2 regions of the Variovorax sp. S12S4 genome follow, and region 2 is predicted to be linked to the other one. Evidence: predicted binding sites of a transcription regulator. Region 2 holds the regulator's gene; the other holds the start of a gene.
What was found. The regulator NrdR, encoded in region 2, represses ribonucleotide reductase genes. The targets are predictions, from matches to a motif close to CACNANATNTNGTG.
Positions count from the first base shown of each region.

Region 1 (15,370 bases), 2.6 Mb from region 2:
CCAGATCCTTCCGGACCAGCTGCACATTCTCAATGTGTCGTTCCTGGTGCCGGGCCTGCGGCGTGACTTTGGCGGCTGTGCCGGCAACATCGCCTACAGCCTCAACGCGCTGGGCGGCACGGCATTGCCAATGGCCACGCTCGGAAGCGACGGAGCCGACTACCTGGAGCGCCTGCGTACGCTGGGCATCAGCACCGAGTTCGTGCGCCAGCTCGACGATACTTTCACCGCGCAGGCGATGATCATGAACGACGTCGACAACAACCAGATCACCGCGTTCCACCCCGGTGCAATGCAGCAGGCGCACCTTACGAAAATCGCCGCCCGCGAAGACATCCGCGTCGGCATCATCGCGCCCGATGGCCGCGACGCGATGCTGCAGCATGCGGAGCAATTCGCCGCCGCCGGCATTCCGTTCGTGTTCGATCCAGGCCAGGGCCTGCCGATGTTCGATGGCGAGGCGCTCAAGCACTTCATCGATCTGGCAAGCTGGGTGGTCGTCAACGACTACGAGGGAAAGATGCTTTCGCAGCGCACCGGCTGGAGCCTGGCCGAAATCTCCAAGCGCGTGCGCGGCCTGGTGGTCACGCTGGCGGCCGAGGGCTGCGAAGTGTGGACCGATGGCGAGCGCGAGCACGTGCCGGGCGTAACGCCGACTGCGGTGGTCGAACCCACTGGCTGCGGCGATGCATGGCGCGGCGCGCTGCTGTTCGGCTTGGAGAAGGAGTGGCCGCTCGCGCAATGCGCGGCGCTTGGCAACCGCATCGGTGCGCTCAAGATCGCACAGCGCGGGCCTCAGAACTACCAGGTCGACAAGAAGGCGCTGGGCCTCTGAGCCGCCGGTTGCTCGCTCGCCTTCGCGGGCGGCGCGCATAAAAAAAGCCCGACACCGTGAGGTGCCGGGCTTTTTGCCGTCAAGGCCGCTGAGAAGCTCAGGGCTTGCTGGCCGTCGGAAACGGCCAGGCTGCCTGCGGGTTCAGCGTCGTTTGCGCAGCAGGAGCAGGCGCTGCGGCAGGTGCCTTGGCGGCCTTCTTCGCAGCAGGCTTCTTGGCAGCAGCGGCAGGCTTGGCAGCGGGCTTTTTCGCGGCTTTCTTGGCCGCAGCCTTTTTGGCAGGAGCCTTCTTGGCGGCAGCCTTCTTCGCAGGGGCCTTCTTGGCAGCGGCCTTCTTCGCCGGAGCCTTCTTCGCCGCCGCCTTCTTGGCAGGAGCCTTCTTCGCTGCGGCCTTCTTCGCCGGAGCCTTCTTGGCAGCGGCCTTCTTTGCCGGAGCTGCCTTCTTGGCGGCTACCTTCTTCGCAGGCGCCTTCTTGGCGGCTACCTTCTTGGCTGCGACCTTCTTGGCCGGAGCCTTCTTCGCAGCTACCTTCTTGGCGGGAGCCTTCTTAGCGGCCGCGACCTTCTTTGCCGGAGCCTTCTTTGCAGCGGCTTTCTTAGCCGGCGCTTTCTTTGCAGTTGCCATTTCTATTTCTCCTTGATCAAGTTGAAAAAATCAACCTATTGAAGCACTCCGCGCACGTTGGTAGCGCAAAGCGATTCATGGCGTTGGAATCTGTGCTCCAGCACCATGAACACCTGAGCCCTCGTCCATGCCGCGCTCTTCGGCGCGATCGGTGGCAAGGGCAATTCTTGAATTCATTAATTCTTATCGGAAAGATTCAATCCCAGGAGAGCGCGCCACCCGACTGGTACTCGATCACGCGGGTCTCGAAAAAATTGCGCTCTTTCTTCAGGTCAATCATTTCGCTCATCCAGGGGAACGGGTTTTCCTCGTTCGGGAAGAGCGTTTCGAGGCCGATCTGCTGTGCACGCCGGTTGGCAATGTAGCGCAGGTAGCCCTTGAACATGGAGGCGTTCATGCCGAGCACACCGCGCGGCATGGTGTCTTCGGCGTATTTGTACTCGAGCTCGACGGCCTTCATGAAGAGGGCCTTGATCTCGGCCTTGAACTCGTTGGTCCAGAGGCCGGGATTCTCGAGCTTGAGCTGGTTGATCAGGTCGATGCCGAAATTGCAGTGCATCGACTCGTCGCGAAGGATGTACTGGTACTGCTCGGCGGCGCCGGTCATCTTGTTCTGGCGGCCCAGCGCAAGAATTTGCGTGAAGCCGACGTAGAAGAAGAGGCCTTCCATCAGGCAGGCGAACACGATGAGCGACTTGAGCAGCGTCTGGTCGGTTTCGTGCGTGCCGGTCTTGAAGTGGGGGTCGCTGATGGCGTCGATGAACGGGATCAGGAACTGGTCCTTCTCGCGGATCGACGGCACTTCGTTGTAGGCGTTGAAGATCTCGCTCTCGTCCAGGCCGAGCGACTCGACGATGTACTGGTACGCGTGCGTGTGGATCGCTTCCTCGAAAGCCTGGCGCAGCAGGAACTGGCGGCATTCGGGCGCCGTGATGTGGCGGTAGGTGCCCAGCACGATGTTGTTGGCGGCCAGCGAGTCGGCGGTCACGAAGAAGCCGAGGTTGCGCTTGACGATGCGGCGCTCGTCTTCGGTCAGGCCGTTCGGGTCTTTCCACAACGCGATGTCGCGCGTCATGTTCACTTCTTGCGGCATCCAGTGGTTGGCGCAAGTGGCGAGGTATTTTTCCCAAGCCCACTTGTACTTGAACGGCACCAACTGGTTGACGTCGGTCTGGCCGTTGATGATGCGCTTGTCGGAAGCCTTGACGCGCTGCGCTGCGACGGGGGCCGTGGGTTGTGCAATCGACGAAGTCGGAGCGTCCACCGGTCGGCCTGCGGGCAAGCCGCTGGTCGATGCGTGGTGTTGCTGCAATCCTTGTTGCATATCCTTTGGTAAGGAGGGCTTGACTTCTTCGTCCCAGGTCAACATAGAAAAATCCAATGCTCAATTATCGGAGCAACGATGTGAGTTGCAAAGTGCTCGTTCACGTCGCGCTCCATTTATGTGGTTGTTATGTTGCTCTCATGCATCGCGCGATGTCAGTCAATGCCGTGATCGACTGAGAGTTCGCGCGTTGTGCATGGACCTCGCTCTCTTCACTGAGGCGTCATTGGCATGCTTCGCAAGTCGGATCGTCCACGCCGCAGAACGCGATGTCGGTTGCGGGAATCGCGTTCATCTGCGCCTTTGCTGCGGCAGCCGCTGCGTCGAGTGCGCTCATGCCCGAAGGTGCATCGCTGCCCGACGACACCGCATTGAGGCGGCCCGACTGCACCGTGGATTTTTCGGCGTGCGTCGCGCTCTGCGTGCGCAGGTAGTAGGTGGTCTTCAGGCCGCGCAGCCATGCGAGCTTGTAGGTGTCGTCGAGCTTCTTGCCCGATGCGCCGGCCATGTAGATGTTGAGCGACTGCGCCTGGTCGATCCACTTCTGGCGACGCGAGGCAGCTTCGACGAGCCATGTGGTTTCCACTTCGAACGCGGTGGCGTAGAGCGCCTTCACGTCTTGCGGCACGCGGTCGATCGGGCGCAGCGAACCGTCGAAGTGCTTCAGGTCCATCACCATCACGTCGTCCCACAGGCCCAGGCGCTTCAGGTCGCGCACCAGGTAGTGGTTGATCACGGTGAACTCACCCGACAGGTTCGACTTGACCGAGAGGTTGCCGAAGCACGGCTCGATGGAGGCGTCGACGCCGATGATGTTCGAGATGGTCGCGGTCGGTGCGATGGCCACGCAATTGGAGTTGCGCATGCCGTCGGCCTTGATCTTCTGGCGCAGCGCGTCCCAGTCGAGGGTGGCCGAGCGGTCGACCTCGACATAGCCGCCGCGTGCTTTTTCAAGCAGGTCGAGCGTGTCGATCGGCAGGATGCCCTTGTCCCACAGCGAGCCCTTGTAGCTCGAGTACTTGCCGCGTTCCTTGGCCAGCTCGGTCGAGGCCCAGTAGGCGTGGTAGCAGATGGCTTCCATCGACTCGTCGGCAAACTGCACGGCTTCTTGCGAGGCGTAGGGAATGCGCAGTTCGTACAGTGCGTCCTGGAAGCCCATCAGGCCCAGGCCGACCGGACGGTGGCGCAGGTTCGAGTCGCGCGCCTTCTTCACGGCGTAGTAGTTGATGTCGATCACGTTGTCGAGCATGCGCATCGCGGTCGAGATCGTGCGCTTGAGCTTTTCCTGGTCGACCTTGCCGTCCTTCAGGTGCTGCAGCAGGTTCACGGAACCCAGGTTGCAGACGGCGGTTTCGGTGTCGCTGGTGTTCAGCGTGATCTCGGTGCACAGGTTCGACGAGTGAACCACGCCGGCGTGCTGCTGCGGCGAGCGCACGTTGCAGGCGTCCTTGAATGTGATCCAGGGATGGCCGGTCTCGAACAGCATCGTGAGCATCTTGCGCCACAGGTCCGATGCCTGGATGGTGCGGGCGGGCTTGATCTCGCCGCGCGCCGCCTTTTCTTCGTAGGCGACATACGCCTTCTCGAAGTCGGCGCCGAACAGGTCGTGCAGGTCGGGCACGTTGGACGGCGAGAACAGCGTCCAGGTGCCCTTTTCCATCACGCGGCGCATGAAGAGGTCGGGAATCCAGTTGGCCGTGTTCATGTCGTGCGTGCGGCGGCGGTCGTCGCCGGTGTTCTTGCGCAGTTCCAGGAACTCCTCGATGTCGAGGTGCCAGGTTTCAAGGTACGTGCAGACCGCGCCCTTGCGCTTGCCGCCCTGGTTCACCGCCACGGCGGTGTCGTTCACCACCTTGAGGAACGGCACCACGCCCTGCGATTCGCCGTTGGTGCCCTTGATGTGGCTGCCCAGTGCGCGCACGCGGGTCCAGTCGTTGCCCAGGCCGCCCGCAAACTTCGAGAGCAGGGCGTTTTCCTTGATCGACTCGTAGATGCCGTCCAGGTCGTCGGGCACGGTGGTCAGGTAGCAGCTGGACAGCTGCGAGCGCAGCGTGCCGGCGTTGAAGAGCGTGGGCGTGCTCGACATGAAGTCGAACGAAGACAGCACTTCGTAGAACTCGATGGCGCGGGCTTCGCGGTCGATTTCGTTCAGCGAGAGGCCCATGGCCACGCGCATGAAGAAGGCTTGCGGCAGTTCGATGCGCGACTTGCGCACGTGCAGGAAGTAGCGGTCGTACAGCGTCTGCAGGCCGAGGTAGTCGAACTGGTTGTCGCGCTCGGCCTTGAGCGCCGCGCCCAGGCGGGGCAGGTCGTACTGCAGCAGCTTCTCGTCGAGCAGTTCGTTCTCGACGCCCTTCTTGATGAACTGCGGGAAGTAGTCGGCGTAGGTCTGCGCGCGCTCGGCGGGCATGACTTCGCGGCCGATGATTTCCTTGAAGATCGTGTGCAGCAGCAGGCGGGCGGTCGCGAAGGTGTAGTCGGGGTCCTTCTCGATGAGCGTGCGGGCGGCCAGGATCGAGGCCTTGTACACCTCGTCGAGCGGCACGCCGTCGTACAGGTTGCGCATCGTCTCGGCGACGATCGGTGCGGCGCTGATGCCGTCGCCCAAGCCTTCGCAAGCCGATTCGATCAGGCCCTTGAGTTCGTTCAGGTCGAGCGCCACGCGCTCGCCGCGGTCCAGCACGTGGAGCAGCGGCGCAGCCGGCGTTTCCTGCGTGCCTTGCTTGGAGCGCTCTTGCGTGCGGCGTTCGCGGTACAGCACGTAGGCGCGCGCAATTTCGTGGTGGCCGCCGCGCATGAGGCCGAGCTCGACCTGGTCTTGCACGTCTTCGATGTGGAAGGTGCCGCCGCCCGGACGCGAGCGGACCATGGCGCGGATCACGCCTTGCGTGAGGGCGTCGACCGTTTCACGCACGCTGGCCGAAGCCGCGCCCTGGGTGCCGTGCACCGCCAGGAAGGCTTTCATCATCGCGATGGCGATCTTGTTGGGTTCGAAGGGAACCACGGCGCCGTTGCGGCGGATGATCTGGTAGTGCGCGAGGTTCTGACCGGTGGGCGAGCCAGCAGTGTCTCGTTGCTGCTGCTGCGGCGTCGAGGGAACGGCACGCGGGGTCGATGGGGTGTTCAGGGCTGTTTGCATTCGCTTCCTCTCGGTGTGGCAATTCTTGTTGGGTGGCAATGCCTTGGCGGGGCATTGCGCCGGTGCGTGATGACCGGACGGAAGACACTATATCTAGGGTGCGAAGCGTCTACAACCACTAGATGTAGTGTTTTTTGAGATATTCAACACAGTGGCGTATTTGTTTGGGCGCGGCACTCGGCCAGCGATGCCCATGAATACTGGCCTATGGTCGCGCAACCCGCGCGGGCTGTGGCTTGCAAGCGGATTTGGGCCTGCAAGGCGCATGGTTGCTGGAGGCGCGCTCCAAATTTTAGAGATTGCTGCGGCGCAAGAACGCCGCATCGCATACCGCCGACCGATTAAAAAAATTAGAGCGGCAGCACCTGTTCGGGGAACATCCGCGGACTCCAGCCGAGCTGCCCGCGCAGCAATTGCCAATCGAAGCCCGCGCCCGGATCCTGTTTGCGGCCCGGCGCAATGTGCTCGTGGCCCGCGATGAACGCGATGGCGTAGTGCTGCGCAATCGCCGCGCAAAGGCTGGCCAGCGTTTCGTATTGGGCCTCGTCGAAAGGCTGGCCTTCCAGGCCTTCGAGCTCGATGCCGATCGAATCGTCGTTGCAGTTTTCGCGGCCGCGCCAGGACGAGACGCCGGCATGCCAGGCGCGATCGTCGCAGCTCACGAACTGCCAGAGTTCACCGTTGCGCCGCACATAGAAGTGCGAGGAAACCTGCAGGCCGCGAATGGATTGGAAGTAAGGGTGCGCGTCCCAGTCGAGCTGGTTTGCGAAGAGCTGCTGCACCGCATCGCCGCCATATTCGCCGGGCGGCAGGCTGATGGAATGCAGCACGATCAGGTCGGTCTGCGCGCCTGCCGGTCGCGGGCCGAAATTCGGCGATTGCAGCGCCTTTGCAAAGCGGTACCAGCCGGCGCGCCAGAGGCCGTCGTCGCCGCTTGCGTTCGACGTTGCTGCTTCAATCGTCGGCATTGCTCGCGGTACCTTCGTCGCCGTTGGGCGTGGTGATGCCCAGGCGCGCGATGCGATAGCGGATCTGGCGCAGGCTCATGCCGAGCCGTGCGGCTGCGGCGGTGCGGTTGAAGCCGCTTTCATGCAGCGCACGCACCAGAATTTCGCGCTCCTGCTGGTCGAGATAGGCCTGCAGGTCGGACGGCAAGGGCGGCGGTGCGGTCTTGGGTTCAACGAAGGCGGCCGCGGGTGCTGCAGCGGCGGGCGGTTCGCCGTCGTCCGGCGGCGGAGAAGGCGAGGGCGCCGAAGCCGCAAGCCCCGCGACGGCTGGCTGTCCACCGCCCATCAGGTCCAGGTGCAGTTCGTCGCCGTCGTTGAGCGCCACGGCGCGGTGCAGCAGGTTTTCGAGTTCGCGCACATTGCCGTGCAGCGGATGCTGCGCGAGACGGTGCAGCAGGTCGCCGGAAAGATGCGGCACCGGCAGTCCGCCGTCGTGCGCAATGCGCGCGAGCAAAGCGGCGCACAGGGCCGGGAGGTCCTCGCGCCGGTCGCGCAGCGCGGGCACCGCAATCTCGATCACGTTGAGCCGGTAGAACAAGTCCTGGCGAAAGCGGCCCGCATTGACCTCGGCGTGCAGGTCCTTGTGCGTGGCGCTCACGATGCGCACGTCGACCGCGTCTTCCTGCGTGGAGCCGATGGAGCGCACGCTGCGCTCCTGGATCGCGCGCAGCAGCTTGGACTGCATGGCCAGCGGCAGGTCGCCGATTTCGTCGAGGAACAACGTACCGCCTCGCGCGGCTTGGAAGTAGCCATCGCGGTCTTGCGACGAGCCGGTGTACGAGCCCTTGCGTGCGCCGAAGAATTCGGCCTCGAGCAGGTTCTCCGGAATGGCGCCGCAGTTGACCGCAACGAACGGGCCGTCGCTGCGCTGGCTGCAGGCGTGCACGGCGCGCGCCACCAACTCCTTGCCGGTGCCCGATTCGCCGCGCACCAGCACGGGCGCCATGCCGCGCGCCACCTTGGCAATGCGCGACTTGACCAGGCGCATCGGCTCCGAGTTGCCCACCAGCCGCTCGAGCGCCGCAATGCCGCTGCCTGTCACGCCGGGCGTGTCGCCGGCACGTTCGCCCTGTGCCGCCGGTGCCGCTTTCGTGGTCTTGGCGGGCGCGGCCTGCTGCGCCTGCACGGCGGAGGCAACCACGGCGCGGAACTGCTTCAGGTCGACGGGCTTGGTCAGGTAATCGAACGCGCCGGCTTTCAGCGCCTCGACCGCGTTCTCGGCGGAGCCGTACGCCGTCATCACCACGCAGCGCTCGGTGCGCTGGTCTTTCTGGATGCGATGGATGATTTCCATGCCCTGGCCGTCGGGCAGCCGCATGTCGGTGATCACCGCATCGAATTGCCCGGCCTCCAGGTGCTCCCATGCTTCCGAAACGCTGCCCGCGGCTTCCACGCGGTAGCCCTCGCGCAGCAGCGTGAGTTCGTACAGCGTGCGCAGGTCGGGCTCGTCGTCGATGACCAGGATGTTGGCCGGGCGCTGCAGGGAAGGGGGATTGGGAGTGCTCACGGCGCTATTGTGTCAGCCGGATTTCGCTGGGAGCGAAGCTGACGAAGAATTCGTTGCCTTCGGGTCCGCCCGCCACAAGCGCCCGGCGCTCGTAGCCGATGGTGGCGCCATGGCGCCGGCACAGCTCGCGGCACAAGAACAGGCCGAGTCCGCTGGAGCGGCTTTCGGAAGAGAAAAACGGCTCGAACAAATGGCGCTGCACCGCGGGCTCCAGCGGCGCGCCGTCGCTCCACACCTGCAGGCTCGGCCGGCCTGAGCTTCCGCGCTGCGTGGTGGTGACGACCTGGATCGAGCCCTCGCGCTTGCCGGCGTAGCGCGCCGCGTTGTCCAGCAGGTTCACGAGCAGCCGGCGCAGGTGCTCGACGTCGAAGCGCACCTCGCTGTCGGCGGCATCGAGCGTGATGAGAACGCCCGGGCGCTGCGTCTGGCGCACCCATTCTTCGGCGAGGGCGCGCACGGCGGGGTCGAGCGCGACCTGCTCGCCGAGCGAAAGAACGCGCTGCTGGCGTGCACGTGAAACGTCGAGCACGTCGTCCACGATGCGTGCGAGACGCTGGGCGTTGTGCTGCACCATGCTGGTCAGCTTTCGGTGCGCGGGATCGGTGAGGTCTTCGTTGAGCAGCGCGCTGGCTTGCGTGATGGCGGCCAGCGGATTGCGGATTTCATGTGCCACTGCAGCCGACATGCGGCCCATTGCCGCCAGCTTCTCGGTGCGGATGCGGGCCTCGAGTTCGCGCAGGTCTTGAAGGAACATCACGCACAGGCTGTCCACGCGCTGGTCGCTGGTGGGCGTGAGCCGCGTGCGCACGCGTACCTCGCGTGCCGCGCCGCGCGCTTGCGCCACCGGAATTTCTTCGGATTGCGGCGCCCGTCGCGCAAAGGTCTGGCGCGCCAGCGCGGCCAGCGCATGCCACGCGGGCTGCGTGTGCAGCGCAAAGGGCAGGGGGAGCTTGGCCAGGCCTTGCCCGAGGATGGCATCGGCGGCCGGATTGGCCGCGTGCACCAGGCCTTCGGCGTCGATCACCAGCACGCCCTCGCTCAGCGTTTCGATCACCAGGTCGTTCACTTGCGCCTGCATTTGCGCACTGCTGCGGTTGCGCTCGGCGGTGGCTTCTTCTCGTGCGAGCCGGCGTGCGAGTTCGTGCGCCAGCAGCGCCACCACGAAGAGCCCGGTGCCCGTGAGCGCCGCCTGCACGAAGCGGGTGGACGAATCGCCGGGCTGCTGGAGCCAGTGCCAGCCCGCATCCGCCAGCAACAGCAGCGTGACAGTGGCCGTGGTGCCCAGGCCCACGGTCACCGTGCCGAGCACCGCGCTCATGAGCACCGGCAGTGCGAACAGCGGCGTGTAGTTGATGTTGCCGCCTTGCAGCACCTGGAGCGCGGTGAAGGTGCCCAGGTCGATGCCGATGGTGACGAACCAGAGCGCCGCAAAGCCCCGGATCGGCGGCGTGAAATGCGCGTAGCGCGCACCCAGCCAGGTCGCCGCCAGGTAGCCCGCCGAAAGCGCAATGGCCAACGGCTGCATTGTCTGTCCGAGTGCGAAGGAAACGCCCTGCAACAGCACGAGCACCAGCGCCACGAAGCAGCGCGCCGCCATGAAACCGCGCCACAGCCGCAGCAGCGCGGCGCTTTCGCTGCGGCCCGGCTCGAGCACGTCCCAGTCGGTGACGGCCTCGCCGCGCGACCAGAGAGACGAGCTCATGGAGGCAGCACCCGTTCAGCCGCGCTCGGCGGCCTCACGGTGCGCAGCGCTGCAGTAGACCGCGTCGCCCGGGCCGCCGAGCGCATCGCTCGCAGGCAGGTGCAAGCCGCAATGCGCGCAGCGCAGCATGGCCTTGGGTGCGGCCGGTGCGGCGGGCTGGCGCTGGGCGCGGGCTGCCTTTTCGCGCTGCGCGTCGCGCATTTCTTCGCGGCGGTTCTTGCGCCAGAGCCAGATTGCCACCCAGAGCACCGCGAGGACGAGCAGGTATTTCATGCCGTGCCGCGCGCCAGCACCACTTCGAGCACAAAACGCGAACCCACATAGGCCAGCAGCAGCAAGGCGGAGCCGGCATACAGCACGCGGCGCGCCGTGCGGCCGCGCCAGCCGAAGCGCGCGCCCCCCACCAGCAGCACGGCAAAGCTCATCCACGCCAGCACCGAGAACACTGTCTTGTGGTCCCACTTCCAGGCGCGCACCGTGGCTCCGTACAGCGTTTCGCTGAACAGCAGGCCCGCCAGCAGCGTGGCGGAAAGCAGAACGAACCCCGCCGTGACAAAGCGGAAGGTGAGCCGTTCGAGCGTGAGCAGCGGCACCCCGGCCTGCGGCTCGGTGGCGAGGCGAATCTGCTTTTCAGCCCGTGTGATCAGCCAGGCATGCACGACAGCTGCGCCGAACAAACCATAGGACGCAATTCCGAGCGCCAGGTGCAGCGGTAGCCAGGGCGATGCCGAAACGTGCAGCGGCGTGCCGGGAAACAGAACGGCCAGCACCACCGCGGCCGCGCCTAGCCAAGCCAGCGCCCGCCGAACTTTCAGTTGCGGGTACATGCGGCTTTCGACCGCGTAGACGGTAAGCACCAGCCATGCCGTGACGGAGAGCGCCGGCGCAAAGCCGAAGCGCGGCTGGCTGCCGATCAGGCCGTGGGCCAGCACCGCGGCATGCAGCAGCCATGCGAGCCCCAGGGCCCACTGGGTGGCTTTTCGACTCAGGCGGGCGCCCGCGGCGGCGGCAAATCCGTAGGCAGCCGCGGTGGCGATGCCCAGCGCCACGGCAAGTGGGGAGGGGATCGCTAAAATCATTGCAGGAGTGTAATAGGCTCGCCCCCAGTCTTCGCGCACATCGTGGCGCATCGCCAACCCGCTGCCGGGGCAACACCTGCGGTTCGGCAAAGCCGTTCTGGCGGTGTTTCGCGAATGGGCGCAGGCGGCCGACACTCACATCAGTTACCACTTCCCAATGACCCGCCGCGGCGGGCAGCAAGGCATTTCTTCCATGGCCACCGCCCTCTCAGAAAAATTCTCCCGCCTCGTCAAGACGATGAGCGGCCAGGCGCGCATTACCGAAAGCAACGTGCAGGACATGCTGCGCGAAGTGCGCATGGCGCTGCTCGAGGCCGACGTGGCGCTGCCCGTAGTGCGCGACTTCGTCGCCCGCGTGAAGGAAAAGTCACTTGGCCAGGAGGTGCTGGGCTCGCTCAAGCCGGGTCAGGCGCTGGTCGGCATCGTCAACCGCGAACTCGCGGCCACCATGGGCGAGGGCGTGTCCGACATCAACCTTGCGGCCCAGCCGCCGGCGGTGATCCTGATGGCCGGCCTGCAGGGCGCGGGCAAGACCACCACCACCGCCAAGCTGGCCAAGCACCTGATCGAAAAGCGCAAGAAGAAGGTGCTGACCGTGTCGGGCGACGTGTATCGGCCCGCCGCCATCGAGCAGCTCAAGATGGTGACCAAGCAGGCCGGCGCCGAATGGTTCCCGAGCACGCCGGACCAGAAGCCGCTCGACATTGCACGCGCCGCGCTCGACCATGCCAAGCGCCATTTCTTCGATGTGCTGCTGGTCGACACGGCCGGCCGCCTCGCCATCGACGAAGTGCTGATGACCGAAATCAAGCAGCTGCACGGCGCGCTCGACCCCGTCGAAACGCTGTTCGTGGTCGATGCGATGCAGGGCCAGGATGCGATCAACACCGCCAAGGCCTTCAAGGATGCGCTGCCGCTCACCGGCATCATCCTGACCAAGACCGACGGCGATTCACGCGGCGGCGCGGCGCTGTCGGTGCGCCAGGTCACGGGCGTGCCGATCAAGTTTGCCGGCACGAGCGAGAAGATCGACGGCCTGGAGGTGTTCGACGCCGAGCGCCATGCCGGCCGCATCCTGGGCATGGGCGACATCGTTGCGCTGGTCGAGCAGGTCACGGCCGGCGTCGACGTGGCGGCGGCGCAGAAGCTCGCGGCCAAGGTCAAGAGCGGCGCGGGCTTCGACCTGAACGACTTTCTCGGCCAGCTGCAGCAGATGAAGCAGATGGGCGGCCTCTCCAGCCTGATGGACAAGCTGCCGCAGCAGATGGCCGCCAAGGCCACCGAGGCCGATATGACCCGCGCCGAGCGCGACATCCGCCGCAAGGAAGGCATCATCCAGAGCATGACGCCGCTGGAGCGCCGCAAGCCCGAACTGCTCAAGGCCACCCGCAAGCGCCGCATCGCGGCCGGCGCCGGCGTGCAGGTTCAGGAAGTGAACCGCCTGCTCAACGAGTTCGAGCAGATGCAGGGCATGATGAAGAAGATGAAGGGCGGCGGCCTCATGAAGATGATGAAGAAGATGGGCGGCATGAAGGGCATGGGCGGAATGGGTGGCCCGGGCGGTCCGAAGTTGCCGTTCTGAGCCCACGCATATATATAGATAGACAGAAGCCCGCCCGGGACATTCCCCGGCGGGCTTCGTCGTTTTCAGGTCTGCACCTCGTAGACCGTCGCGTGCGCCTCCACGGGCGCCGGCAGCTCCCAGCGATGCAGCATCCGCTCGATGCCCGCGTTCGACAGCGTCGTGTCGCGCTCCCGGTTGCGGCGCATCAGCTCGGGGTGCGGCACCTCCAGGTACACCAGCTCGATCCGGGCGTGATACGCCCAGAGCAGATCCAGCGTCTTGGTGCGCATCTGCTGGCTCAGGTGCGTGGCATTCCAGACGAAGCGCTCCTGCTTGCGCAGCAGCGCCTTGGCCCCATCGACCGCATGGTGTGCGGCCAGCCCGTCGTTCTCGCCGTGCTTCAACCCCAGTTCGGCACGCGCATCGTCGAACGACACGACCGGCCAGCCCTTGCGGTGCTGCGCCACCCAGTGGTTCTTGCCGCTCGCGGGCAGGCCGCACATCACCGTGACCTGCGACCCCGCAGCCTGGAACAACGGGTAGTCGGGACTGGTGTCCGCGCCTCGGAAGTAAGCCAGGCGCGTGTGGGCATCGGCCATTTGGCGAGAGCCTTCCCAGCAGCCTTCTTCCCGGGCCAATTCCTCGAAAAGCGCGATGTCGGCCATGCTGTCTGCGCGCTTCTCGTAGTGGCGCCCGAGCATGTCGCAGCGCGCCACGCAGCACAGGTCGGGCAGGCTCAGTTCCCACGAGAGCTTGTGCACCAGCCACTCGGGTCGCACCCCCTTGCGCGAGGCGAAGGCGTGGAACGGTACCTGGTGCACCGCGATGATCCGGCACACGGCTTCGCGCAGCGCGAACGGCACGCGGGCCTTCCACATCAGCACGCGCACATCGACCGAGCCGCGGCGCGAATGGCCCGGCTGGCCGATACGGCCGCTGGCTTCGTCGATCACGGTGGTGTCCGGCTTGGCGATGTCGTGCAGCAGGCAGGCCATGAACAGCACGAAGCGGACGTCGGCGCCGGCACGCTGGTAGTGCGGATCCTGCATCAGCGCGTCCAGCACCATGCGCGTATGGATGCCGACGTTGCCTTCGGCGTGGTAGTGCGGGTCTTGCGGCGTCTCTTCAAGGCGCAGCAGGGCCGGCAGCAGTTCGCAGCACTCGGCCCAGTCGTAGCCCTGCGGAGGCGTCGGCACCAGTGCGCGCAAGTCGTCGTAGGTCATCGCGGCCTCCTTGTTGTTGTCAGTTCTGCGGGGTCGCGGAACGTGCGTAGCCCCAGGTCTTGCCAGCCCACTTGCGGCGTCGGCGCGTAGAGGTCGACACCTCGCGCGAGCTGGTTGGGCAGCACGGGCCGGCGGCTGTGGTGCGAGCCCGAGTCGAGGATGGTCTGCACGAAATCAGGCCGCACCCACTTGTAGCGGCCGGTCACCTCGCCCTGCGACTCGGTCTTGAGGTACAGGCCCTCAGCCAAGTCGGACAGGTCGGTCTGCTGCCGCACGAGCTCGAGCGGCTGGCCTTCCTGCATCACGGCCTGTTCGAAGGCCACTTTCCAGCCGGCGCTGCGCGCGAGCGATGGCCGCACGAGCGAGCGCAGTGCCTTCGCCTGGTGCGGCATCTCGCCTTCGTAGAGCACGGGTACCGAAAGTACCGGGCTGCCGTCGAGCAATGCGTGCCGTGCGGGTGTCGACAGGAAGCACTGCGCTTGGCGATCGTAGAGGTCGAACTCCAGAAAGAACGCGGGCAGCCGGTCGTACCAGCAGCTGTGCTTTGCAAAGCACCACTCGCCGTACATCACATAGCGGTCCTCGAGCCGTTCGAGCAGCGTCGGCTCGTGCGCGGCAGCCCAGTGCTTGAACAGGTTGAACTGGCGCTCGCTGGCGCCGCCCGCGAGATAGTGGCCGCGCGATTGCAGCAGCAGCTCGCCCCCAGAGGTGAACGACACGGCCGCATTGGCGCCATCGAGCTTTTCCTCGATGACCACATGCTGGCCCTGCAGCGCGGACAACGGCGTCTGGCCATCGTCGGTGTCGCCGGCCTGCAAGCGCGAGCCTTCCAGATGCGCAGTACGCGGGTACTTGAGCAGCGGAACGGATGAAAGAGAAGAGAGAGGGAACACGTTGTTCTCCAGATGCAAATCAGGAAGAACCGACAACGTGCGGGAGCGAAGCTGGAAGAGAGATCGACTCGGCGGCCGCAGCAAGCGGGCCGTGCCTGGTCAGTGAGGGAACGCAGCTAGGCGCCCGACATGACCAGCGAGTGGTGTTGTCGGCGTCAGAGGGTGGTGACGGCGAATCGGGGCACTTGGCGCTCCAGGGGATCGAGGGATCCGTGGGTTGAAAAAAGGAAGGCGCGATTCTAGCCACGCACCATAAAAAAAGCCGACCCTGAGGCCGGCTTTTTTTGGGGCTGTGTCTTCAGCGCATCAGGCTGTGGCCAGTGCCGCGGGACGCGCAAGGCGCACCGCATGCATCCAGGCGCGGCGCAGCACGGCCGGCGAACGCGACTCTTCGGGAATCAACAGGAAGCCGCGGTCGCGCAGCGACGTGCCCAGGGCGATCTGGCTGGTCAGCACCGTGAGCGGAATCGCCAGC
Region 1 is NZ_JALPKR020000002.1:2,683,945-2,699,314, forward strand. It holds gene M0765_RS13170 (carbohydrate kinase family protein) at 1-835, shown strand, start outside; gene M0765_RS13175 (histone H1-like DNA-binding protein) at 933-1,457, opposite strand; gene M0765_RS13180 (ribonucleotide-diphosphate reductase subunit beta) at 1,654-2,826, opposite strand; gene M0765_RS13185 (ribonucleoside-diphosphate reductase subunit alpha) at 3,005-5,920, opposite strand; gene ampD (1,6-anhydro-N-acetylmuramyl-L-alanine amidase AmpD) at 6,271-6,888, opposite strand; gene M0765_RS13195 (sigma-54-dependent transcriptional regulator) at 6,875-8,434, opposite strand; gene M0765_RS13200 (two-component system sensor histidine kinase NtrB) at 8,439-10,136, opposite strand; gene M0765_RS13205 (PP0621 family protein) at 10,152-10,409, opposite strand; gene M0765_RS13210 (cytochrome C assembly family protein) at 10,406-11,215, opposite strand; gene ffh (signal recognition particle protein) at 11,409-12,797, shown strand; gene M0765_RS13220 (AAA family ATPase) at 12,863-14,002, opposite strand; gene M0765_RS13225 (RNA ligase family protein) at 13,999-14,895, opposite strand; gene mdoH (glucans biosynthesis glucosyltransferase MdoH) at 15,202-15,370, opposite strand, start outside.
Region 1: a site for NrdR is predicted at 6,037-6,050, ahead of M0765_RS13185 (ribonucleoside-diphosphate reductase subunit alpha). Genes of this name have one in related genera too.

Region 2 (15,370 bases):
ACAACGGCTTCCTGAACCACACCGCTCCCTCGGCCCAAGGCTGGGGCTACGCGGTGTTCGGCAAGGTCACCAGCGGCACCGATGTCGTCGACAAGATCAAGGCCGTGAAAACGGGCCGCAAGGGCTTCCATGACGACGTGCCGCTCGAAGACGTCGTGATCGAAAAGGCTGTCGTCGTCTCCGAATAACGATCGGCAAGAGCAGGCGGGGCGCGACAGCGGCATGGCGGCAAATCCGGCTTTCAAGGAGCTGCTCGCCCCGCCCACGTGGCGCACCGTCGACCTCATTTCCGACCTGCATCTGCAGGCCGGCGAGCCCGCCACCTTCGAGGCTTGGCAGGGCTATTTGCAGACCACACCGGCCGATGCGCTGATCATCCTCGGCGACCTGTTTGAAGTGTGGGTGGGCGACGATGCCGCCGCCCCGCCCGGCTTCGAGGCGCAGTGCGCCGAGCTGCTGCGCCGCACGGCCGAACGGTTGCCGGTGTACTTCATGCACGGCAACCGCGACTTCCTCGTGGGCCCGGCGCTGGCGGCGCAATGCGGCTTCACGCTGCTGGACGACCCCACGGTGCTGGTGCTGCACGGCGAACGCTGGCTGCTGAGCCACGGCGACATTCTTTGCCTGGACGATACCGACTACCTCAAGTTTCGCGCCCAGGTGCGCACGCCCGAATGGCAGGCCGCGTTCCTGGCCAGGCCGCTGGCCGAGCGCCGGGCGCTCGCACGATCGATGCGTACGCAAAGCGAAGACCGCAAGCGCGACCCGTCGGCGCTCTGGGCCGATGTGGATGGCGGTGCAGCACGCCAATGGCTTGGGCAGGGCGCGCGCGCACGCTGGTGCACGGCCACACGCACCGGCCCGCCGACCACGACCTGGGCGAGGGCCTCAAGCGCATGGTGCTGAGCGACTGGGACGCGGCGGCCCATCCGCCGCGCCGCGCAGCTGCTGTGCCTTTCACCCGCCGGCGCGCAACGCGTCGATCTGCGCTAACCACCGCAATGTTCAAGTGGCTGCGCCGGTTGCGCGCCCTGCCCCCGATTCCGGAGGCTGCCTGGCAGGCGACGCTCGAGCGCTATGCCTTTCTGGGCGAATTGCCTCACGCCGCACAACAGCGTCTGCGCACCCTCACCGCCGAATTCCTGCGCGACAAGGAATTCCATGGCACGCAGGGCTTCGTCATTACCGACGAGGTCGCGCTGGCGATTGCCGCGCAGGCGGTGCTGCCGGTTCTGAACCTGAAGGGCGGCCTGGACTGGTACGACGATTTTGTCGGCATCGTGGTGCATCCGTCGGAGGTCGTTGCGCGGCGCAAGATCGTCGACGAAGCGCAGGTGGTGCACGAATACGACGAGGTGGTGGCCGGCGAGGCCATGGATCGCGGCCCGGTAATGCTGAGCTGGCAGGACGTTCTCGCCAGCGGCATCACCACGGGCGGCGGCTACAACGTCGTGATTCACGAGTTCGCCCACAAGATCGACATGCGCGCAGGCGATGCCGACGGCTGCCCGCCGCTGCCGCCGGGCTTTGCGGGCAAGAAGAGCGCACGCGAGGCTCGCGCCGCCTGGCTCGCGGTGCTGCAGCCCGCGTACGAAGACTTTCGCGAGAAGACGATCCTTGCCGACCGCTTCGGCGCCGAGCCGCCATGGCTCGACGACTATGGCGCGACATCGATCAGCGAGTTCTTCGCAGTGGCCTGCGAGGCCTACTTCGTGAACCGTCCGAACTTCGCGCGGGACTTCCCCGCGGTGGTGGCGCTGTTCGATGAATTCTTTCTTCCTAAACAGGGCTGATCGCCCGCCAATTCTTCATTCTTTGCTACCTATTCAGTAGCAGTTTGCCCCTTAACATCGGTGGGTTATCAACTCACCGAAAAAGGTCAACAACATGAGGGATTGGTTCTATCAGCTCACGGGCAAGGCATGGATCGCGCTGCTCTTCGGCATCGGCATCCTGGGCTGGGCAGCCTATGCGCAGTTCAAGGCGGGCGCCGACACGCACGGCACTGCGGTGGAAGACCTGGTCGCCAAGAGCGGCACGATCGTCAGCGGCAGCGAGATCACCGAGACGACCAAGCGCCGCCGCGGCGGCACCACGACGCGCCACTACTTCGTGCTCGACGCGAAGCTCGCCGACGGCAGCATCGAGAAATGGCGCGTCGACCATGCCATCGGCCGGAGCAAGGTCGAGCCGCTGATCGACGAAGGCATCGAAGTGCGCATCGATCCCTCGGACAACAACCTCGTGTACGAGGCCAAGCTCAAGGGCAAACCGGTGGTCGCGCTCGCCGACGTACAGAAGATCATGGAGAACAAGGACAAGGTCGCAGCATCGATGGCCACGGACAAGATCACGCTGATCGTCGGCGCCGTCGCCCTGCTGCTGGGCATCGGCGGGCTGTTCGTCCGGCGCCGGATGGCGAGCGGCCATGCGGCCGAGCAGGCGGCCACGGTCCAGACGCCCATGATCGGCGAGAAAGTCTGATCCACGCGATTTCATCGCACCCATGAAAAAGGCGCCCGGGGCGCCTTTTTCATGCATGGCCGTCAGGCGGTGCGGCGGCGGGTGCGCACCTTACTTGCGCAGCAGCGCCTTCAGCGCGTTCTGCAGGCGGCGTGCGCTGGCTGCATCGTGCGCGGCAGCCAGCACCTTGCCGGCGTCTTGGCCCCAGGTTTGCGCCGGCGGGGATCGCCACGCTTCGTCAGCAGCTTGAGCTGCAGCGCACGGCGTGCGTCGAGCTGCTCGGCAGGCGTCGGCACTTCGGCGGCCATTTCAAGGCGCAGCAGCGCTTCGGCGGCTTCATCGGGTGCGGCCTTGGGCGCCGAACCGATGGCCTGAGACCAGCCGGTACGCACCGCGGGCGTTACCGCGCGGCCCAGCTCCTGAACGCTGGGCAGCTTGGACGCGTCGCGCTGCTCCCATGCGCCGAGCACTTGCGTGAGCGCTTCGCCGTGGGCCTGGGCCGCCAGCTTGCGCAGCGCCATGTCCGCACGCTCGAGGGCTTCGCGCTGCGCGCGGAAGGCCGCGTCGCCGAGCCGCGGACCACGGTCTTCGAAGCGCGGCGGACGGTCGCCGAAGCGTCCGGCCGGTGCACCGCGATCGCCGCGGTCGCCACGTCCATCAGCGCGAGGTGCCCCGCGCTCGCCAGGACGACCAGGGCCGCCCGGGCCCGGACGGGCGCCATCGCGCCGGTCGCCGAACCTGCCGCCTGTACGGGCTGCCGGGGCCGCTTCGGCCTTCTTGTTGCCGGGCCGGTCGTCGCCGCGCACGGCAACCACCGGCTTGGGAGCCGGCTTCGGCGGTGCGGGCGGGGCCTTGGCTTCTTCGGCCGCAGCAGGCTCGCTGCCTTCGTGTGCAGCGCTATCGGCTCGCGCCGATGCATCTGCACCGTCGGCAGGGGCTACCAGATCGGGATTGGCAGCAGGTGCCGATTCGGCGCGCGTGCCCGGCAAGGCTTCCGCGTCGCTCGAGCCCGGGGCCTGTTCGGCGCTCTCGCCGAATTCGGCCGCGGCCTGCCCGGGTGCGACCACCTCGGTAGCGCCGACCGAAGGTCCGTCGCTGGAGGCCGCGGGTGCCGGTGGGGGCGCCTCGCCGCGCAGCGCGGCTTCGAGCCGGGCGATGGCGGCACGAATCTTCTGCACGTCGCCGCCGGCATTGGCAGCGTCAAGCGCCTTGGACGCCTCGAGCACATGGCGGTCGTGTTCGCTCATTGCGGTCGCGGACTTCTCGCGCTCCGCCGTCTTGCGATTGAAGGCTTCGTCGATGGGTGCGCGGAACGCGTCCCACAGCTTCTGTTCGTGGCGGCGGTCGAGCGGCACGCTCTGGGCCTCCGCCTGCCAGCGCTGCTGCAGCGCCTTGACGGCATCGATGCGCAGCATGGGCTGGGCGCCCAACTCGGCGGCCTCGGCGATCATGGCCTGGCGTCGTTCGATGCTGGCCTTTTGCGCCGTCTCGAAAGGTGCGCGCGCGGCGCCGAATGCTTCGTTCCACTGCGGCTGCAGCTCGGCGAAGACCTTCTCGCCCACGTGGCCGGCATCGCGCCAGCGGTCGGCAAACTGGTGCAGCGCGCGGTTGTGCGCCTTCAGGTCGGAGGGGGTGGCATGCTCGGCCGCCCAGGCCTTGACCTCTTCGATCAGCGCCACGCGGTGGGCGCGGTGCTCGGCCGCATCGGCGCGAACCTTTTCGAGCCAGGCTTCGACCACCTTGTGGGCTTCGTTGCAGGCTTCGTCGAAGCGCTTCCACAGCGCATGGTTGGGCACGCCGCCCTGGTCGGCCTGCTTCCACTGGTCGCGCAGCGACCGCAGCGTTTCCTGCATCTTGCGGCCGCCGAGGGCCTGGCCTTCGGGGCGCTTGAGCAGGCCCTCAGCCTTGGCAACGAGGTCTTCGCGCACCTTGTCGGCGCTCCAGCGCTGCCAGCCTTCGAGTTCGCCGGCCGCCACCAGCGCCGCATGCACGCGTGCTTCGAGCGGGGCATCGACAAGCTTGCCATGTTCCTTCAGCACCGCGCGCAGCGCAGCGGCCGCACCGGCGCTGGCCTTGCCGTGGCCTTCGGCGGTTTCCTGCTCGAGCTTGGCAAGGGCCGCTTGCACGGCGTCTTGCGCGGCTGCGCGCACTGCGGGGTCGACCTTGGGTGCGGCCGGCTTGGCGGGCGCGGCCTTGGGCGCCACTACTTCACCGCGCGCCGCGCGCAGCTCGTCGGCCCACACGGGCACCGGCGGCAGGGGCGCCGCGGAGTCTGCAGCCGCGGCTTGCGCCTGGGCCAACGCCGCATGGAACGCATCGGACACGACCAGCAATTGGGCCTTCGACGATTCGAGCTGCGGGGCAAACCTCGCGTCCAGGCTGGTCCAGTTTGCATCGGCCGTGATGTCGGCAGCCTGTTGCTGCCAATGGGTCACGTCGGCACGCAGCGATTCTTCGGCGGCCTGGGCGTCCTGCCAGCCCTTGGTCGAGAGCACTTCGAAGCGCTGCGCGAGCAGCACGGCGGCTTCGCGGTGCACTTGGGCACGGTGCTGCAGGTCTTCGATGCCCTTCACGCGCTCGGCGAGTTGCACCTTGAAACCAGCCAGCGGCTCGCGCGACAGCGGCGCGCCGGCCTTGGCGGCATCGCGCTGCCAGGCGAGCGCATCGGCAATGTTGAGCTTGGACTGGCCCAGCAACGCCTCGGCCTTTTGCGCCCATTCGGCGGCAATGGCTTCCTGGCCCTTGGCCCGCTTGAGTTCGTCGAGCTTTTCGCGCAAGAGGCGCGCCGCGCCCTTGTCGCGGCCGCTCAGCTCCTTGAAGACTTCCTGCATCTGCTCGGGCGCGGGGTTGCCCGCGAGCCAGTCGCGGATGCGCGCGGCGCGCTCGCCCGAGGTTGGCGCGGTGAAGGCGCCGCCGGTGAGCGTGTCGAGGGCCTGGAGGTCGTGTGGCTTGGAAGAAGTAGAGGTCACTTGCGCGAGATCGTTGTCTGAAGAGAGAAAGCGAAGGCGCCGGCAAAGGCCGGCGCACATCGACATTTTCACCCAGTTGTGGCGGGCGGTTGAATTCCATGCCGGGACAGCAGCCAAATAGCTGCCGGAAGGCCCGGGCGGCGGCCTACATATATAGCGGGCCGGCGCAAAAAACCAAGTGCTCTTCTGCCTACTTCATGGCCAGGTTGAGTTCGGCGCCCGGTTTCCAGTCGGCACCGCTTGCCTTGGTTTTCACGGCGCCAAGGAACAGGCGCTCGCTCGGAAGCTTTTGCGCCAGGAGGTAGTCGCGCACCACGGCGCCGCGCTCCACGGCCAGTTGCCGCATCGACTCTTCATCGACCGGAATGCTCGTGATCAGCAGGTTTTCCATTTCCTTCACCGGCAGGTCCTTGGCCAGCCCGACCATGTTGCGCGGCTTGGTGATGTCGGCGCGCTTGTACACGGCGGTCAGGAGTTCGGGGTATTCGGCATCGGTGACCGGCGGCACGTCGGTGCCCGCCTGGCCGCCACGCACGGCCGCACGCCGCTTCTCGGCCTGGGCCAGTTGGCGCAGGCGCTGGCGCTGGTAGGCATCGCGCTCCTGCTCGAGGCTGGAAGTGCCGACCACCGTCATCTGGAGGGTCGGACGCTCCGTCAAGGCCTTGGCGACCTTGTCCAGGCTTTCCTTGGCGCTCGCGCTGAGCACCGAACTGCCAGGTTCGAAGGTGACGGTACTCGATTCGCCGCTGCCCCCGCCGAGCCCACCGGTCAGCAGGCTGAACGGCGATGTCGCCGCCTTGACAATGAGGTTGACGATCGCCTTGAAGATCAGCGGGCCGATGCTGAACTGCGGATCGTTGAGCGAACCGCGCAGCGGCAGGTCGACGTCGATCACGCCGTTGCGGTCGGCCAGCAGAGCCACCGCCAGCCGCACTGGCAGGCTGTTGGGTGCGCCCTGCACTTCGTCGCCGAACTGCAGCTGGTTGAGCACCAGCTTGTTGGTGGCCGTGAGCTGGCCGTCGGCCGCAATCTTGTAGTTGACGTCCATGCTCATCTTGCCGCGCTCGATGCCATGGCCCGAATAGCGCACCGAATAGGGCGACAGCGGCGCCAAGTCGAGATCCCGCATCTTGGCCGTAATGTCGAGCTCGAGCGGCTTGGCCAGCGGATTGAGCTTGCCGGTGATTTCCAGCGCCGCCGTCTGCTGCGCCTTGCCGCGCAATTCCAGGTCCGCCAGCGCCGGACGGCCGCTCTCGCCCTTCGGCGGATTCGACGAGAAGGAACTGAGCTTGCCGGTCAATTCGCTCAGGTCGGCCGAGTAGTTGGGCTTGACGAACAGGTCAGTGAAGTCGATGCGCCCGTTGACCAGGCTCATCGGGCCGAAGTTGATGACCGGCTTGGGCCCGGTGTCGGCTTCAGCCTGCGCCGTTGCAACAGGCGCCGAAGCCGGCCTGGCCGGCTCGGGGCTGCCGCCGACCATGGCTTCGGCCGACGCCGGGGCGCCGCCGGACTGCGGCAGGGGCGCCGTGGTGGTGCTGGTTCCGCCCAGGCTCCTGCGGGTCTTTGCCTCGGCACTGGTTGCCGCCGCGGCATTGCCTTCCGCCTCACCCTTCTTGGTCAGGTTCAGCAGGTTCAGCCGCCCGGTGGGGTCGACGATCACACGGGCAAAAAAGTCGGTCAGGGTGGTTTCGCGCACGTCCACCGCCGGCGGCGCGTTGGGCGCCATGCTCACCTGCAGGCCGCGCAGGCTCAGCGTCTTCCAGCTCAGCAGCTGGTTGGTGTTGCGGTCGAAACCGGGCGACTGGGTCAGCGAGATGCTGTTGGCGCGGAAATCGTCGAGCGCGGTGTCTCCGGCCAGCTTCAGCGTCATGCCGGCCGGTGCGCTTGCATAGCGCACGGTGCCGCGATAGCTCGCGAACGCGCGGCGGATGTCCACATTGAGGGCATCCGCGTAGTAGGCCTTGAAGGCATGGGCGGGAAACGACGCCACTTCGAGCCGGCCTTCGGCCGAAAGCGGCTTCAGCACCACATGGCCCTTGTAGTCGAAGCGGCCCGGCTCGGCCCGCCGCGAGCCGATGCGTCCTGAAATCTGCAGCGGCGACACCGTGCTGGTCTCGGGCGCGACCTTCTGCGCGTTCAGGTTGAGCGCCGTGATCTCGACCGCCACAGGCGTTGCGCTGGCCTTGTCCGCATATGAAAGCGTGCCGTTGTCGACCGCGAGCGTGCCGATGGTCAATGCCCACGGCTTGGTGTTGGCGCCCGGCGCTGCGGCCGCCGACCCGGCGCCCGCGGGCTTGGGCGCGGCCACCTTGGCCTCTGCCGCCGCGCCGCCGGCGGGCGTCTTCAACCAACGCTCGAACATCCAGCGCTTTTCGCTGTCGCGTTCTATATGTACCTTCGGGTTGGTGGCGGTGAACGAGGCCACGTTCAGCGTGTGCTTCGTCATGTCGACCTCGGCGTCGACCAGTTCGAAGCGGCCGACGCTCGCCAGGGCGGTCTTCGCCTGGGTGAGCGCCAGGCCGTCGGCGGCGAGGCGCCGGGCCTTGAACTTGAGGTCGGGCTGGGCCCAGGCGATGTCGATCTGTCCGCTGAGCTTGCCGTCGAGCGTCGGCTCCAGGCTTTGCGCCAGATAAGGAGCCGCCAGCGACAGCGGCAGCGCCTCGACTTCTGTCTCTACGTTGGCCGCCTTGTCGGTGGCGTTGCCCTTGAACTTGAGCGTTGCGCCCGCTACGGCGGTGCTGCCGTTGAACTGGGCCGGCTTTTCCATGGGCCAAGTCACGCCGGTCACATCGAGGCCGAGCGCGCTCAGGTCGACCACCGCTGCAGGCTTGACGGTTTCGTCGCGCCAGCCGATGCGCCCGCCGCTGAGCGAGAGCTTGTCGACCTGGACCTTGAGCTTCGGTTTTTCAGGTGCCTTGCCGGCCGGAGCACTTGCCGCGGCAGCGGGAGCGGCGGCTACTTTTTCGGCAGCCCCGGTGGCCGGATCGGTGGCCAGCAGGTTGAGCTGGCCCTTCGCATCGCGGGCGACCGCAAGCTGCGGACTGGAGAGCGCAACTTCGCTCAGGTGGAATACCGATTCCAGCGGGCGCACGTCGGCCAGCGCCAGCTTGAGCGACTCGAACGCCAGCAAGTCGCGGCCCCGTGCATCGCCCAGCTTGGCGCCGCGGGCTTCGATGGTGCCGGTGATCTTCAGGCCGGGCGCGGGAGCCTGGGCAAAGTCGATCTTCAGGTCGGCGTCCAGGCTGCCGGCTTGCAGCTTCACCGGCAAGCCGCCGGGTATGTAGCCCAGGTACGGCACCAGGTCGAGCCCCTTGAACTGCACATGGGCGTCGGTCTTGCGGCTTTCGGCGAACGGCGTCGTGAGCGCTGCCGAGTCGAACTTGCTGCCGTTGAGGGTGAAGGCAAGCTTGGGCTCGGTGTTGATGTCGCGCTTGGAAGCCAGGTTGCTCAGGAACGGCACGTTCAGCACGAAGTCGCGCAATTCGTGCTTGCGCTTGACGGTCTGGTCGTCGAAATCGACGGCGCCGTTCTTGATGGATATGTTGTAGATAGCGAAGCGCGCGGGCTCGGCCTTGGGATCGGGCGGCGGGCCGGCCGCGAGCTTGGCCACGATGTCGTCGATGTCGTACTTGCCGTCGGCAAGGTGCGTGAGGAGGATGGCCGGCGACTCGACCGACACCGCATCGATCACGGGCGCCAGGCGCAAGAGCGACTGCAGCTCGGCATCGGCGTAGATTCGCTTGATGGCCACTTGGGGCCGGCTACCGTCGGCCGTGGCAATGCTCAGATCGTTCAGCGCGAGCTCGAGGGTCCAGGGCTTGAAGTCGATCTTGCCCACGGTAACCTGCCGGCCGAGCTTCTCGCTTGCGATCTTCTGGATCTGGCTCTTGGCGATGGGCGGAACAGCCAGCCACGCAATGACCCACAAGGCCAGAAGAACCAGCAAGGCGACGATCCCACGCCGCATCCATTTGTTTTGTTTGAGCGAAGCTACATCCATCGCGGGAGTGTGCCGCAAAGAGAAGCAAAGCCAGAAACAAGAAAGCCCGGCAATTCGACGAAAGTCTCATTACCGGGCTTGATGGCGGGCATAAGACCCATGCCATCGTTTCGCGCGACTGGAAGTCAATGGTTCCTGCCGTGCTGGCAGCAAGAGATTGCCGCCATGGATCCTCCATCGTTCGAGCCCTTGACTTGCACCTCGGGCTGCCGGATTTCGGAAAACCGCCTGAGAACTCAGGCGTGTTCAGATTAGGCGCCGCACGGCTGCATTGCAATGCCTGGCCCCAAGGGATTTCCCTCGTCCTTCGAATCAAAAAGTTGGATTTGTTTAAATATGTAATCACATAAGGAAATAGATTCTTATGCTTGACCGAGTATTTAGCCACGCTAGAATCCGCCTGCCCCTGGCCTGCCCCAGACCCAGCAGGGGCCCCTGAACCCGCTGCCGAATTCCCCCGGCTTGATCAGGTCGCCGCGCCCTCACCCCTACACCTCCATGCGCGGAGCCTGATTCGTACCAATCAAGCGCCGCTGCCTTCATCCGTCGCCCTCCGGGCGCTGCGATCAGGTGCCGCATAGAAAGGAAGAGCGATGAACAAGGCGTTTGATGCCACAGCCCGCGGGCTAAGGACCTTTGCGTCCGATGTGGCAGACGGCTTTTTTGAGATCACCCACAACGGGTTTGCACTGGTCGGCCTGGCTATTGTGTTTGCGGCTCTCGCCCTGGTGGCACGGCCCGATCTGCGCCAGACCGGCGAAGAGCAGCTCATGGGCTGGCTCCAGTCGCGCAAGCCCGCGCCCGAGCCCACCGACCTGGAGCCGACCGCGATTGTGCGCACCACGGCCGCGAGCCCCGGCGACCTGCCCAAGCAGCAGGCCGCGGTGGCCTACTGGCTCAGCAAGAAGTACCGCGTCGCGGCCGAGCCCCTCAGCGTGCTCGTCGCAGAGGCGTACCAATTGGGCAAGCGCACCAAGCTCGACCCGACGCTGATCCTGGCCATCATGGCGGTCGAATCGAGCTTCAACCCGTTCGCCCAGAGCCACGTGGGCGCGCAGGGCCTGATGCAGGTCATGACCCGCGTGCACGGCGACAAATACGAAAGCGCCGGCGGCACGCTCACTGCTTTCGACCCCGTGACCAACATGCGCGTCGGCGTGAAAGTGCTGCAGGAATGCATCGCCCGCGCCGGTTCGCTCGAAGGCGGCCTGCGCTACTACGTGGGCGCAGCCAATCTCGACGACGACGGCGGCTATGCCAACAAGGTCCTCGCCGAGCACGAGCGGCTGCTGCAGGTGGCCAATGGCCGCAATCCTCCGACCACGACCGCGCCCTCGGCGCCCATCGTTCGCGCGCAGCCAATCCCCATCGCTGTACCGCCGAAGCCGGAGCAAGCGGCCGAGCCGGTGGTGGCCGATCCTCAAAAAGTCGCACTGCTTTCCGAGGTTTCCTGAGCCCCTGCCCCATGGGCAAAACCATGGGGTGAGCTACACTCCGTTCCGTACGCGACTGGCGATAGGCGCAGCACCTCCAAAGGTGCCACGCGCTGACGTGGAATACCACTGGGAAGCGTGCCGCCTGGCATCCATTCAGGCGTTCAGCCGTTCGCCTGGGCAGCCCTTGTTTGGTTGAAGAACAAGGACCTCGTCTTCAAAGGACTGCCATGTACCAACGCAATATCCTGGTCGAACAGACCGATCCCGAAATCTGGGCTGCCATCCAGGCCGAAAACGCGCGCCAGGAACACCACATCGAGCTCATCGCGAGCGAAAACTACGCCTCGCCGGCCGTCATGGCCGCGCAGGGCTCGCAGCTCACCAACAAATACGCCGAAGGCTATCCGGGCAAGCGCTACTACGGCGGCTGCGAGCATGTCGACGTGGCCGAGCAGCTGGCCATCGACCGCATCAAGCAGATCTTCGGCGCCGACGCCGCCAACGTGCAGCCGCATTGCGGCGCATCGGCCAACGAGGCCGTGATGCTGGCCTTCTTGAAGCCCGGCGACACCATCATGGGCATGAGCCTGGCCGAAGGCGGCCACCTCACGCACGGCATGCCCCTCAACATGAGCGGCAAGTGGTTCAACGTGGTGAGCTACGGCCTGGACGCCAACGAAGCCATCGACTACGACGCGATGGAGCGCAAGGCGCACGAGCACATGCCCAAGCTCATCATCGCCGGCGCCTCGGCCTATTCGCTGCGCATCGATTTCGAGCGCTTCGCCAAGGTGGCCAAGGATGTGGGCGCGATCTTCATGGTCGACATTGCTCACTACGCCGGCCTGGTAGCCGCGGGCGTGTACCCCAACCCCGTGCCGCATGCCGACGTGGTGACCTCCACCACGCACAAGAGCCTGCGCGGCCCGCGCGGCGGCATCATCCTGATGAAGTCGCAGCACGAGAAAGCCATCAACAGCGCGATCTTCCCGGGCCTGCAAGGCGGTCCGCTGATGCACGTGATTGCCGCCAAGGCCGTCGCGTTCAAGGAAGCCATGACGCCCGAGTTCAAGGCCTATCAGCAGCAAGTGGTCAAGAACGCCCAGATCGTGGCCGACACCCTCACCGAGCGCGGCCTGCGCATCGTGAGCGGGCGCACCGAAAGCCACGTGATGCTGGTCGACCTGCGCTCCAAGGGCATTACCGGCAAGGAAGCCGAAGCCGTGCTGGGCGCCGCCCACATGACGATCAACAAGAACGCGATCCCCAACGACCCTGAAAAGCCGATGGTGACCAGCGGCGTGCGCATCGGCACCCCCGCCATGACGACGCGCGGCTTCAAGGACGAAGAAGCCCGCATCACGGCGAACCTGGTGGCCGACGTGCTCGAGAACCCGCGCGATGCGGCCAACATCGACGCAGTGCGCGCCAAGGTGCACGCGCTCACGAGCCGCTTCCCTGTCTACCGCTGATCCCGCAAGACCTGGCCGCATGAAATGCCCTTTTTGCGGTCATCTTGAAACGCAGGTCGTCGAGACCCGCGTTTCGGAGGACGCCGACTTCGTGCGCAGGCGCCGCCAGTGCAGCGCCTGCGACAAGCGCTTTACAACGTACGAGCGGCCGGACGTCAACTTTCCGGTCGTTGTGAAGAAGGACGGCAGCCGCGCCGACTTCGACTCGACCAAGGTGCGTGCCTCGATGATGCTGGCGCTGCGCAAGCGGCCGGTGAGCATCGAGCAGATCGACAACGCGCTGCTGCGCATCGAGCAGAAGCTGCTGGCCAGCGGCCTGCGCGAAATCGATTCGACCAAGGTCGGCGAGCTCGTCATGCGCGAGCTCAAGAAGCTCGACAAGGTGGCCTACGTGCGCTTTGCCTCGGTGTACCGCAGCTTCGAGGACGTGGACGAGTTCAGGCAGCTGTTGCGGGACATTTGAGCAAGAGGCGTCGAGGCAAGCCCCCGGCGCCAGTTCATTTGCCACCGCTGCCGCAGACGCCGCTTCCGCAGTCGCCCCGCACATCGGGGTTGCAGACGCTGGCGCGGCCCGATGCCGACACCACGATCGACGCCCTGCGGCCCGACTAGGCCTTCAGCGCGAGACATCCGGCGCCGAAGCCCTTGTCGCCATCTGTCAATTCTGAACACGCAGCTAAAGATGGCGCTGCACGGGTTGTGAAAGCGATCCTGTACATCGAGATTTCTTGTCTTTCGGAGCTCACCAACCTTGCGCTCCAAGGCTGCGATCTTCGCTTCGTAGCCGGCCACAAGAGCCGCCTCGACCTCCTCGTTGCTGAGTTCGCCGCGGTCGAACTGCGTCAGCCACATCTGGATGAGGTTGGCTGAGAGGGCGTACTTCCGCTGGGCATCGCGCCGACCTAGAACGCCAGAGCGAATGTCATGGCACAGCTGCAGCCTGAACTGCGCAGAGTGCCTGCGATACGGACCTCTTGAGGACTGACGAACAGCTGAGAACCGTCACCCCCATTCGCCTAGGCACCGAAGCCTTCAGCCCGAGAAGCAAGCCATTGGAAAGTTCTATGACGTTGCCGAAGCCTAAAAATGCTGAAGCGAACTTTCGCGAGGCCTTCGAGGGCCTCAAGGTGGACGCAGGCAAGCTACTCCCGATGGGTACGCCCGTTAGTCAGAACAATGTGGCCAAGGAGGCGGGCTGCGACTCTACTGCGCTCAAGAAGGCCCAGTTTCCCGTCCTTGTTGCGGACATCCAGGCATACGTGAAGAACCAAGTCGGCGAAAGAGCTCCGTCCGAGCGTCAACGCCTTCTGAAGCAACGGCAGCGATCCCGTACTGCACAGGAGACTATCCAGGACCTGAAGGCACAGCGCGATGCCGCGGCCTCATTGCTGGTGGAGTCGAACGCCCGGATCAGCATTCTCACGCGCAAGGTCCGAGGCTTGGAAACTCGTCCTGAGGAACTTCAGTCCAAAGCCCGCACCTTGCCAAGACGAACAACCTCCACCTGCATCGTGCCAACGCGCTGAAGACCGAGCGACAAGGCCGCCGCATACGACAGGTCGATGATGCGATTGCGGATGAATGGCCCGCGATCATTGATTCGAACCACCACCGATTTCTGGTCGCCGGTCGATGTCGATATGCGGGCATAGCTTCCCAATGGAAGCGTGCGATGTGCGGCCGTCAACTCATTCATGTTGAAAACCTCCCCGCTCGCTGTTCGACGGCCATGGAATGGTCTGCCATACCATGAGGCGATGCCACGCTGAGCAGCTCTCGATTCCACTGCGCGTTGCACGTCGGCCCGAGGCGACACTTCCTCATCAGGTAGAGGGGCAATGTATGGCTCAGGGTCTTGGACCGAAGGCACGACGGCATTTGCCACAACACTCTGGCTATTTTGATCAGCCAACGCCACCTGAGCTTGGGCATTCGCCCCTTCAGGATGCAACTGAGCACATCCGCCCAAGACCCCACACAGCCCGGCGGCCAATAGAAATAGAAGAGGCTTTTTCCTTGCGACCGAGTCTTCTTTTTTCGCACGAAGTGTTCAATCGCACTGGTTGCTGCAGGAGCAGCGCTCTCTCGTGAACGAGCACGAGGGGCCTTCATGGAACTGCCGCTGATCGACAATATTGTTTGATGTAGCACATCAGGCGCAATCAACGGCGTTCAACTACGGCTGCGGCTGCGGCTGCGGCTGCGGCGACGAGGCGGTGAAGTCGATTGGTTCTGACAGGGGTGCTGTGGAGGGAAGCGCAGAGATCAGGATCAAAGCAATCCCGAAGGCGGTAACAGTGATGGCGGTTTTCAAAATTCTTCTCTATCGTGTTCAAACGGCTGTGGTAGCCGGGGCCGAGATGATATGCACCACCATCCCTGTTGGGTCGGCGCTTTGTGTGCGAAATGACCGAATCGGAATGGCACACTGATCGCTTTGCGTAACTGCCATCGGGGATCGTGAAAAATTTCACCCGACCCGCTGCGGTGCTGAATTCTCTGACTCCCCGATTGTTTGATTTGCCACGATCCGATCGCTTGCGCGTCGAACGTTTCCAGTACTTGGAAATCTGCTTGCACAATGCGGCCACTCGCTCAGCGCGCGGCGTCCACTGCCTCTACGCGGCACGCGTCTTTCCCGCGATGCACCGTCCGCTCGAAGCAGCGCACCGCCCTCGCGCGCGCAGCCGCCTCCAGGGCCTGCCGCTCCCGGACCGCCTGCACCTGCGAGTGCGCCAGCTAGGCGACCGTGAGGACCTGCAGGACCGCGACACCGATCAAGGCGCCCAGGAGGAAGGGGCGCCGGCTTCGCTGGGGCGAATGCGGAGGGCTCATTCAAGCCGAGGGCTCTGCCCGAAGCTGCGCTTTCCGCTCGAGCTGCGCGCGGCGCGCATCGATCGCCAGCAAGCGGGCCTTTTCATTGCCGTGCGTTGTCACGGAGAACCATTCGACGACGTACCGGCCGTCGATTCCGCCCGTCTTGGCCAGCCAGTAGCGGGGCAACCCATCGGCGCCCTTGACGCACGAGAC
Region 2 is NZ_JALPKR020000002.1:5,297,733-5,313,102, forward strand. It holds gene M0765_RS25970 (peptidylprolyl isomerase) at 1-188, shown strand, start outside; partial or broken gene M0765_RS25975 (UDP-2,3-diacylglucosamine diphosphatase) at 223-993, shown strand; gene M0765_RS25980 (M90 family metallopeptidase) at 1,002-1,793, shown strand; gene M0765_RS25985 (hypothetical protein) at 1,888-2,484, shown strand; partial or broken gene M0765_RS25990 (DUF349 domain-containing protein) at 2,575-5,492, opposite strand; gene M0765_RS25995 (DUF748 domain-containing protein) at 5,623-9,432, opposite strand; gene M0765_RS26000 (lytic transglycosylase domain-containing protein) at 10,026-10,886, shown strand; ZMP/ZTP riboswitch at 10,928-11,054, shown strand; gene glyA (serine hydroxymethyltransferase) at 11,096-12,340, shown strand; gene nrdR (transcriptional regulator NrdR) at 12,360-12,803, shown strand; gene M0765_RS26015 (hypothetical protein) at 13,040-13,210, shown strand; gene M0765_RS26020 (hypothetical protein) at 13,405-13,866, shown strand; gene M0765_RS29320 (septal ring lytic transglycosylase RlpA family protein) at 13,803-14,258, opposite strand; gene M0765_RS26030 (AP2 domain-containing protein) at 15,176-15,370, opposite strand, start outside.